Linked DNA regions of Luteolibacter sp. Y139. The protein of the gene in region 2 binds, or shares a complex with, the protein of the main gene of each other region. Links are inferred from orthologs where the notes say so. Each region holds a gene or a part of one and is shown on either strand. Other genes may lie near its edges. The genes, in order: WKV53_RS06145, WKV53_RS02215 and nuoD.

The links.
Region 1: the proteins of WKV53_RS02215 (region 2) and WKV53_RS06145 are in contact, whole or in part, in a cryo-EM structure (PDB 7NYH), measured with the Escherichia coli proteins. The link is inferred for Luteolibacter sp. Y139 from one-to-one orthologs.
Region 3: the proteins of WKV53_RS02215 (region 2) and nuoD are in contact, whole or in part, in a cryo-EM structure (PDB 6ZJN), measured with the Thermus thermophilus proteins. The link is inferred for Luteolibacter sp. Y139 from one-to-one orthologs. Residues at the interface, in WP_096411116.1 of Thermus thermophilus: Glu45, Ser46, Asn48, Pro50, Ala51, Gly52, Glu53; in WP_223903221.1 of Thermus thermophilus: Met26, Thr27, Asn29, Gly31, Pro32, His34.

The regions. Positions count from the first base shown.
Region 1 is NZ_JBBUKT010000002.1:274,685-277,544, forward strand. Bases 155-2,860 are described here. They hold WKV53_RS06145 (NADH-quinone oxidoreductase subunit J family protein), read left to right. Parts: upstream 155-1,081; coding sequence 1,082-1,639; downstream 1,640-2,860. Other genes in these bases: WKV53_RS06130 (complex I subunit 1/NuoH family protein), read left to right, coding at 155-295; WKV53_RS06135 (4Fe-4S binding protein), read left to right, coding at 307-873; WKV53_RS06140 (hypothetical protein), read left to right, coding at 886-1,059; nuoK (NADH-quinone oxidoreductase subunit NuoK), read left to right, coding at 1,643-1,960; nuoL (NADH-quinone oxidoreductase subunit L), read left to right, coding at 1,996-2,860. Outside these bases: more of WKV53_RS06130, read left to right, coding at 1-154. UniProt on the Escherichia coli protein: NDH-1 shuttles electrons from NADH, via FMN and iron-sulfur (Fe-S) centers, to quinones in the respiratory chain. The immediate electron acceptor for the enzyme in this species is believed to be ubiquinone.
Region 2 is NZ_JBBUKT010000001.1:491,831-494,878, forward strand. What follows is about bases 68-2,961. They hold WKV53_RS02215 (NADH-quinone oxidoreductase subunit A), read left to right. Parts: upstream 68-1,257; coding sequence 1,258-1,665; downstream 1,666-2,961. Other genes in these bases: WKV53_RS02200 (RCC1 domain-containing protein), read left to right, coding at 68-256; WKV53_RS02205 (aspartate 1-decarboxylase), read left to right, coding at 346-693; WKV53_RS02210 (hypothetical protein), read left to right, coding at 860-1,168; WKV53_RS02220 (hypothetical protein), read right to left, coding at 1,634-2,011; WKV53_RS02225 (ribose-phosphate diphosphokinase), read right to left, coding at 2,489-2,961. Outside these bases: more of WKV53_RS02200, read left to right, coding at 1-67; more of WKV53_RS02225, read right to left, coding at 2,962-3,048. UniProt on the Escherichia coli protein: NDH-1 shuttles electrons from NADH, via FMN and iron-sulfur (Fe-S) centers, to quinones in the respiratory chain. The immediate electron acceptor for the enzyme in this species is believed to be ubiquinone.
Region 3 is NZ_JBBUKT010000002.1:147,530-150,487, forward strand. The notes cover bases 155-2,958. They hold nuoD (NADH dehydrogenase (quinone) subunit D), read right to left. Parts: upstream 2,279-2,958; coding sequence 1,031-2,278; downstream 155-1,030. Other genes in these bases: WKV53_RS05635 (NADH-quinone oxidoreductase subunit NuoE family protein), read right to left, coding at 443-1,015; WKV53_RS05645 (sugar phosphate isomerase/epimerase family protein), read left to right, coding at 2,423-2,958.

The DNA.
Region 1 (2,860 bases), on a different replicon or contig from region 2:
CGGTCTCCTCAACATGGCCGTCTTCATGGGCAAGGTGGTGGCGTTCATCCTCTTCTTCATCCTCGTCCGCTGGACGGTGCCGCGCTTCCGCTACGACCAGCTCATGCGCCTCGGCTGGGTGATCTTCTTCGAAGCCGCGCTGATCAATGTCTTCCTGGCCGCGCTGGTGATCGCCGCGCCACAGTTCGGAGCTGCCACCACCGTTGGCGGGTTGATCGTCCTCGCCATCGTCACCGGAGCCCTGATCTGGGTGCTCAAGGTGTCCGAGAAGAAGTCCGTCCCGGTCTCCATCTAACTTTCCCATCCATGGCCGTCGTCAAAGTCACACGTCCGAAACTGAATGCCGGGGAGAAACTCTACCTCGGCGCGGTCATCAAGGGCTTCATCATCACGATGAAGCACGCCGTCGACTCGCTGCGTGGCAAGACCCGCGGTTCGAAGGACATGGAGTCCTCGGGTCTCGGCATCACGATGCAATATCCCGAGCAGAAGTGGGACGAGCACTTGCCGGAGCACTACCGCGGCGCGCCCGCGCTGGTGACGGACGAGCAAGACCGCGAGCGCTGCGTTTCCTGCCAGCTCTGCGAATTCATCTGCCCGCCGAAGGCAATCAAGATCATTCCGAGCGAGATTCCGTCCGACGATCCGTGGGCGAAGGTCGAGAAGCGCCCTCTGGAATTCGATATCGACATGATCCGCTGCATCTACTGCGGCATGTGTGAGGAAGTCTGTCCGGAGCAGGCGATCTTCCTTCGGAAGGACTACGCCATCACCGGCCTCAAGCGTGCCGACATGGTGCACGACAAGAAGAAGCTTTACGAGATCGGCGGCAAGCGAGTCGGCCTCGTCAACAAGTGGAACGAGCTCAAGTAACCCAATCCTCCCATGCGCTCCATCGCTTCCGCCATTATCGTCGTCTGCGGGACCTTCGGCATTCTCAATGCCCACCGTCTGGTTGCAGGTCCGGATCCGTTCGGCTCGGTGACCTTTGTGATCTGCCTTCTTCTGCTCGTGGTCGGCGTTGGCGGTTGGATCTATTGCCTGAAGAACGACGACTGAACTCCCTGCGCTTTTCTCCCTGATGCCTCTCTACCTCTTCTGGTTCTTCGCGATCGTCATGCTGCTTGGCGGGGTCGCGGTAGTCGCGCTGCGGAATCCCGTCGCGTCCGCGTTGTCGATGGTTGCTTCGTTCGTGGGACTCGCGGGTCTGTTCATTGGTCTGAATGCCTTCTTCGTGGGGATTATCCAGATCCTCGTCTATGCCGGCGCAATCATGGTGCTGTTCATCTTCATCATCATGCTCCTCGACTTGAAGACCGAGGAGAAGCGGGCGCCGAAGCTGGCTCCGCTGCTCGGGGGATTGGGCATCGTGCTGGCGTTCACGATCCAGCTGATCGGCATCCTTTCGAAGTCGCCGAACGTCGAAGACAAGCCTCTCGATCTTACCGCCGCTTCAGCGCATTTCGTCGAAAGCAGCCCGGGGATCTCGGCCAAGCTTGGCGCCGGTCACTTGCCCGACGTGAACCTGATCGGTGACGTGCTCTTCAACGGCTACAACCTGCCGCTGCAGATCGTGGGCGTGCTCCTGCTCGTCGCCACCGTCGGCGTCGTCGTCCTTTCCAAGCGCCAAACCACCTGAGCCATGGCCTCCTTGAACGATTACCTGCTCGTCTCCGGACTTCTATTCGCCATCGGCCTCAGTGGCGTGGTGCTGCGCCGGAACATCATCGTGGTTTTCATGTGCCTGGAGCTGATGCTCAGCGCGGCGAACCTCACGCTGGTGGCCTTCTCGCGCTTCCACGGCTCCAACGGTCTGCCGGACTACAACGGCCAGATGCTGGTGTTCTTTGTGATCACCGTCGCCGCCGCCGAGGTGGCGGTCGGCCTTGCCATCATCGTCGCCCTGTATCGTGCGCGGCAGACGATCAGCACGGATGATCTCACGAGCATGCGCGGCTGAGCCAAAGCGCGCGTCCATCGACCTACCTTTCCCCGATGTCCAAGTTACTACCCTGGGTTCTCCTGTTCCTTCCGCTGATCGCCGCGGCGGCGAACCAGCTTTACTTCAAGCGGAACGCCTTCATCGCGTCGATGATTTCGGTGGGGTCCGTTGCGGTGACGTTTGGCATTTCCCTGATGCTGCTTCGCGGCAATCCAGTCGCCCCCGAGCCGATCAACTGGCTGACGGTCGGTGATTTCAAGCTCCAGATCGGCATCACCTTGGACCCTCTGTCCACCGGCATGATGATCGTGGTAACGGGCATCGGCCTGCTGGTTCACGTTTTCTCGCTGGCCTATATGGCTGACGATAGCGCCAAGGCGCGCTACTTCACCTGCCTCTCACTCTTCATGTTTTCGATGACCGGCATCGTGCTGGCGTCGAATTTCATCATGACCTTCATGTTCTGGGAGCTGGTCGGTCTCAGCTCTTACCTGCTGATCGGTCACTGGTATCAGAAGGCCTCAGCTGCGGATGCCGCCAAGAAAGCGTTCATCGCGAACCGGGTGGGGGACTTCGGCTTCATGATCGGCATCCTGATGCTCTGGGGTATCACCGGTCACCTCGGCTTCTCCGGCATGAAGGAGTGGGCCGCTGGCGGTGGCTTGGCGACCGTTTCGACCGGGGTGCTTGGGGCGGCCTTGCTCTGCGTCTTTTGCGGTGCCATGGGGAAGTCGGCGCAAATGCCGCTCCACGTCTGGCTGCCGGATGCGATGGAAGGCCCGACTCCAGTGTCCGCCCTCATCCACGCCGCGACGATGGTGGCGGCGGGCGTTTACATGCTGTTCCGCGTGCAGTCCTCGATTGGCGCGGAGGCTTTCGACAACTTTGCGGGCCAGACCATTTCCTGGATCGGCGGCA
Region 2 (3,048 bases):
AAGCAGCACGGTTGAAACACCGGTTTCTCCACCGGTCGCCGGAATCATCGGCTTCACCTACACCCGGAACAAACTGGCAGCAGCCGACGTGATCTACACCGTCGAGTGGTCGGACACGCTCACGGGCCAATGGAGTTCGAATGGTATCAGCGAAACCGTGGTCGCTGACGATGGAACACTGGAAACCGTGGTGGCCACCCTCCCCGCTGGCTCGGAAGGAGCCCGGTTCGTCCACCTCAAGGTAACCCGCCCCTGATCCCCCGCGGGCAAGCGGCATCGGCGGGACTCTTTCCCGCCGCTTGCCGCTTGACGCCTGCCGGACGCATCGGTTTCTTCCCGCCCGCCATGCTCCATCAGGTGCTCAAATCCAAGCTTCACCGGGCAATGATCACTGCCGCCGACGTCGACTACGAAGGCAGCATCGAGATCCCCACCGACCTGATGGACGCCGTCGGCCTCTGGCCCGGTGAAAAGGTGCTCGTCGCCTCCATCACCACCGGCAACCGCCTCGAGACCTACGTCCAGCCCGGCATCCCCGGCACTGGCAATATCCTCATCAACGGCGGAGCCGCCCATCGTATTAAGAAAGGCGAACGAGTCGCCATCATGGCTTTTGGCCTCTCGGATGCTCCAGTCCTCGCCAAAAAGGTCGTCTTGGACGAAGAAAATCGCATTCTGCGCGACGGACGCTAAGCCCAAATCGTCAAGTTTTCGCTTTAAACACTACCGATCCCGTCATCCGACACGAAAGAGTCATTTTGTTTAAAATTATTTACTTGAGAAAACTTAACGAGTTTTTTGAATAGCGGACTTTTTTTGGGTCGCGCGAATGGCACTTTGCTGCTATGATCGCGCCGCTATGGCAACCACCACGAAACGCACCCGGTTTTCACGCCGGCTTCCTGATCACGTCACGGATGAACTCTGCAACGTCCTCGCGGAAGACAAGGTGTTTGGCTTCAATGACCTGTTCGAACGAGTGTTCGACAACCTCAAGGTCCGCAACGCCGTGAGCGGCGGCGAAGAGATGCTTCGCCTGCGCGCTTACGAGAAACTCCAGAACCTGGTTACCCGCGGCCTCGTCGAGAAAATCGGCAAGGAATACAAGGGCACCAAGCGTGTCCATGAGGCGTCGAGCGAGTACCTCGCCCAGCAGCAGGAAGATTGAGCCACGGGGGTGCCTCACCAGCACCCGTTGTTTGCCCTCCCTTTTGATAAAACCCGCGCCGCAACCCGGCGCGGGTTTTTTTTCTGTCCATGCCGCGCTCCGGCTCCTATCACCCGGGCCGGATGTCGTCCCAGTACCTTCCCGTTTTCATCCAGATCCTCGTGGCCATCGGCTTCGCGGCGGTCAGCCTCACCCTCAGCGTGGTGCTCGGCAAATCCGCTCGCCGCAATGCCACCAAGGACAGCGCCTACGAGTGCGGCATGCTTCCCATCGGCGACGGCGCCCCGCGCTTCTCGGTGAAGTTCTACCTGGTCGCGATGCTCTTCGTGATCTTCGACATCGAAGTGGTCTTCATGTACCCATGGGCCGTCCAGTTCCGCGACCTCGTCAGCGGTGGCAATGCCATCCCGCTGATCTCCATGGCAGCCTTCGCCGGCGTTCTCGCCGTGGCCTACGTCTATGCGCTCAAGAAGGGCGCTCTGACGTGGAAGAACTGATCGGGGCCGCCGCATCCGGCTTCCCCAGCGCCATCGCCGCAACCGCCGGAATCGGGATCGCCTGCCCGACCACGAAGTCTTCCAGCACCAGCTGGAGCCATTCGCGCGATGCCGTGATCGCCTCGATCACAATCGCGATCTTCCCGCCCTCCGCAGGCATGATGCGGTAGCGGTCGACGACGATGATGATCTCATCCGCCTCCCCGGTGAGCATCACCTGCACCAGCAGCATCTTCTCCTTGCTGCGGATCCGCAGCTCGGTGAGCTGGCCATAGCGTTCGATGCGGCCGGCGAGCATGCTTTTCGCCGCCCGCGAGGCGAGATTGTCCTTGAGCGCACCGAGCATGCTGAAACCTAGGGTTTTCCTGTGAGGGAAAGAAAGCCGCCACCGAGGCATCATTTTCGTCACATCGCCGCGATCGCGTAATGGCAGACCGGGGGAAAATCGGACATGCTCTGCGGCGTAAGGGATAGTTGCACAGCCCCCCATGCATTTGGGACACGGCCCTCGGACACTGGAACGGTTCCCCCCTCTAGTGTCCGGGGGCTTCCCATTTCGGGACCACGCGGCCGGCGGCAGAGCTGTTAGACGATCCTCCGCGATAGCGTAATATCAGCCGACCCGGAACAAGTGCACCCTGCACACGTCGGCTGGCAACACCCGGCACGGATTTTTCCCTCCCGCTCCTTCCGGGCAATTCCATCGGACACCGGTGCTCTCCCCAACGGTGTCCATCCAGGAATCTCCCGGAGGGCTCGACGAAAAAACGCCGCGCGGAATGGCGATTCCACGCGGCGTTTTCGTTTTGAGATTCGCAGGTCTTCAGACCTCGAACAGCGATGTCACCGACTGGCCGCCATTGATGCGGCGGATCGCCTCGCCCAGCAGTGGCGCGATGCCCACGGCCTGAACCTTATCGCCCGATGCCTGCGGCACCGAGTCGGTGGTGATGATTTCCTCGATCACCGATTTCTGGATCCGCTCACGCCCGAGGTCGCCGAGAACCGCATGCGACACGCAGGCGAAGATCCGGCGGGCACCGCTCTTGCCGAGAATCTCGGCGGCGGCGGTCAAGGTGCCGGCAGTCTCGGTCATGTCATCGATCAGGATCACGTCACGCCCTTCCACTTCACCGATCACATTCATCGCCTCCACGCGGGTGGCACTGATCCGGTGCTTGGCCACGATCGCCAGATCGACGCCGAGGGCATCCGCATACGCGCGAGCCATCTTCACTCCACCCACGTCAGGAGACACCACGCAGAGGTTCGAGGTATCCGGATGGCGCTCGCGCAGGTAGTGGATCAGCGCGGGCTTCGCGTAGAGATGATCCACCGGGATATCGAAGAAGCCTTGGATCTGCGGCGCATGCAGGTCCATCG
Region 3 (2,958 bases), on a different replicon or contig from region 2:
CATCGACGTTTGTCATCACTGGAACCGGAGTATTCCGGCTGGTCGTGGTGCCGTCACCTAGACGGCCTTCGCTATTCAGCCCGCATGCCCATGCAGTGCCGTCGGCCTTCAAGAAGAGGCTGTGATTTTCCCCCGCTGCCACTGAGGCGACGCCGAACGCGTTTTGGTAAAAGCCGAAAAAGAGAAACAGTATGGGGAGGACTCCCGGAAATAAGAAATTTTTACATCTCATGGGAAGGCAACACTTTACCTACCCAGTACCGTGGACACCTGCAAGTGACCTTTCCGTTCCCTTGAGAATCTATCTATTTCCCGCTGCTGCTGCTCGATAGCACTTTCCCGGTGGACCTGTCCTCGCTGCCCTTATTCCGTATGAAGGATATGCCCACAAAGGCGGTACGTAGCTCCGCCTGATTGCTTTCTGTTAGCCTTGGCGAGTATTTTACTCGGCGTATTGGTCGAGCAGGCCTTGGGCCTTGTCGGCGGTGACGGCTTCGTGGAAGTCATCGTTCACGAGGCAGACGGGAGCGGTGCCGCAGGAGGCGAGGCACTCGGCGAACTCGACGGACCACTTGCCGCAGGGAGAGACGGTCACCGGATGATGGTGGGAGTCGGAGTGCGAGCGATCGATGCCGGTGAGTTCGCAGAGCTTTTCCATCAGCTCGTAGGAGCCGCCCATGGCGCAGGAGAGCGTGCGGCAGACGCGGAAGTGAACCTTGCCCGGGGCCGACTGGCGGAAGCCGGGGTAGAAGGTGACCACTTCCAGCACCTTCACCGGCTGAATCTCAAGGCGGCCGGCGACCCACTCGATCGCTTCCGCGGAGATGAAGCCGTGGTGGTGCTGGATGAAGTGGAGCAGCGGCAAGACAGCCGAGCGCTTCTGGTCCTCCGGGAACTGGGCGAGGCGGTTGTCTGCCTCAACTTCAAGCGCCGCGGTGGGCACGAAGGGTGGATAGAACTTCGAGCCGGGCGTCTCCGGCGAGGCGACGTTATCTTCGAGCAAAGACTGGGACATGACAGTCGGAAAGGTTCAGCGGTCACATTCGCCCATCACGAAATCGAGCGATCCGAGGACGGCCGGGACGTCGGAAATCATGTGGCCTGGCAGCAGGATGGACAGCGGGGAAAGATTGCAGAAGGAGGGGCTGCGGATCTTCAACCGGTGCGGCACGCCGCCGCCGGTGGAATGGATGTAGAAGCCGAGCTCGCCCTTCGGGTTTTCCGCGCCGAAGTAGACTTCGCCGGGAGGCGCATCGATGCCTTGGGTGGCGACGATGAAGTGGTGGATGAGCTCCTCCATCGACATCAAGACCTTCTCCTTGTTCGGGAGCATGCTCTTGGCCTCGGCGAGGTTCACCGGCCCTTCGGGCATGGTATCGAGCACCTGGCGGCAGATCTTGATCGACTGGCGGATTTCTTCCATCCGCACCTGATAGCGGGCGAAGCAGTCGCCCTCATCCGCCACGATCACGTCGAAGTCATACTTCTCGTAGCCGAGGTAGGGGCGATCCTTGCGCAGGTCGCGCGTCGCGCCGGAGGCGCGCAGGTTCGGGCCGGTGAGGCCCCAGGCGATCGCGGCTTCCTTCGAGATGATCCCGATGTCGCACATGCGGTCGCGGAAGATCTTGTTCTTGTCGAGCAGCTTGGAGACTTCGTCGATGGTGGTGTCGCACTCGTCGAGGAAGGTGCGCACTGCCTGCTCGAAGCCCGGAGGCATGTCGCGGAGCTGGCCGCCGACGCGGGTGTAGGAGGTGGTGAAGCGGGCGCCGGTGAGCTGCTCGCAGAGATTGTAGATCTTTTCCCGCTCCGTGAAGGTGTAGAGGAAAACGGTCATGGCACCCACGTCCATGGCGCAGACGCCGACGCCGAGGAGGTGGGAGGAAATGCGGGCGAGCTCGCAGCAGAGGACGCGCAGGGCCTGGCCGCGGGGCGGGAGTTCCCAGCCCATGAGCTTTTCCACGGCGCAGGCGTAGGCGACGTTATTGGCCAGCGGGGCGAGGTAGTCCAACCGGTCCGTGTAGGGCACGAACTGGTTGTAGTGCATGTTTTCCGCGATTTTCTCGTCGCCGCGGTGGAGGAAACCGATGTCCGGATCGGCCTTGGTGATGATTTCACCGTCCAATTCCAGGATCAGGCGCAGCACGCCGTGCGTGGCGGGGTGGGATGGGCCCATGTTCAGGACCATCTTTTCGCCCATCAAGTCCGTCGTTTCCTCGTGGTACTCGGCGGCCTTCGCGGCCACGTCGGGGGCTTGGTATTCGGTCGTAGAGCTGCTCATTGGGGAATCCCGGCGGCGGAATCAGGCCCCAAGTGAGGGTCCCGGGCAAGGCAGTTTGTGAAAATTTTCACAAAGTCCGGGGCATCCGGCAAATGCCGTCGCGCGCGCTTGCCATGGCGTTCCGGGCTGGCGAGCTTTGTCACTATGAAACGCCGCACCTTCTTGCGTTCCGCTGCCGTCTCGTCGCTCGCCCTGACCCCTGCCAGCCAAGTGCTGGCGGCGCTCGCTCCGGACAACAAGTACCGCAAGAACATCGGCATCCAGCTCTACACGCTGCGGGATGCGCTCGGGAAGGACGCGGCCGGGACGCTGAAGGCGGTGGCGGAGGCGGGCTACCAGCAGGTGGAGCCGTTCGGGTTCCCGAATTGCCAGCCGCTGCTGGATGGGGCGAAAGCGGCGGGGTTGGCGATGAATTCGGCGCACTTCGAGTGGGGCAGCGTGATCAGCCCGAAGGACGCCGCGATGAGCGATTTCCAGAAGATCATCGAGAAGGCCAAGGAAGTGGGGCTGAGCCACCTGGTCATCCCGTACCTCGCGGACGGCGAGCGGCGGACGCTGGATGACTACAAGAAGATCGCGGCCAATGCGAACAAGGCGGCCGAGCTGACCAAGGCGGCGGGGATCCAGCTCTCGTATCACAACCATGCGTTCGAATTCGAGCCGAAGGAGGGTGGGAAGCG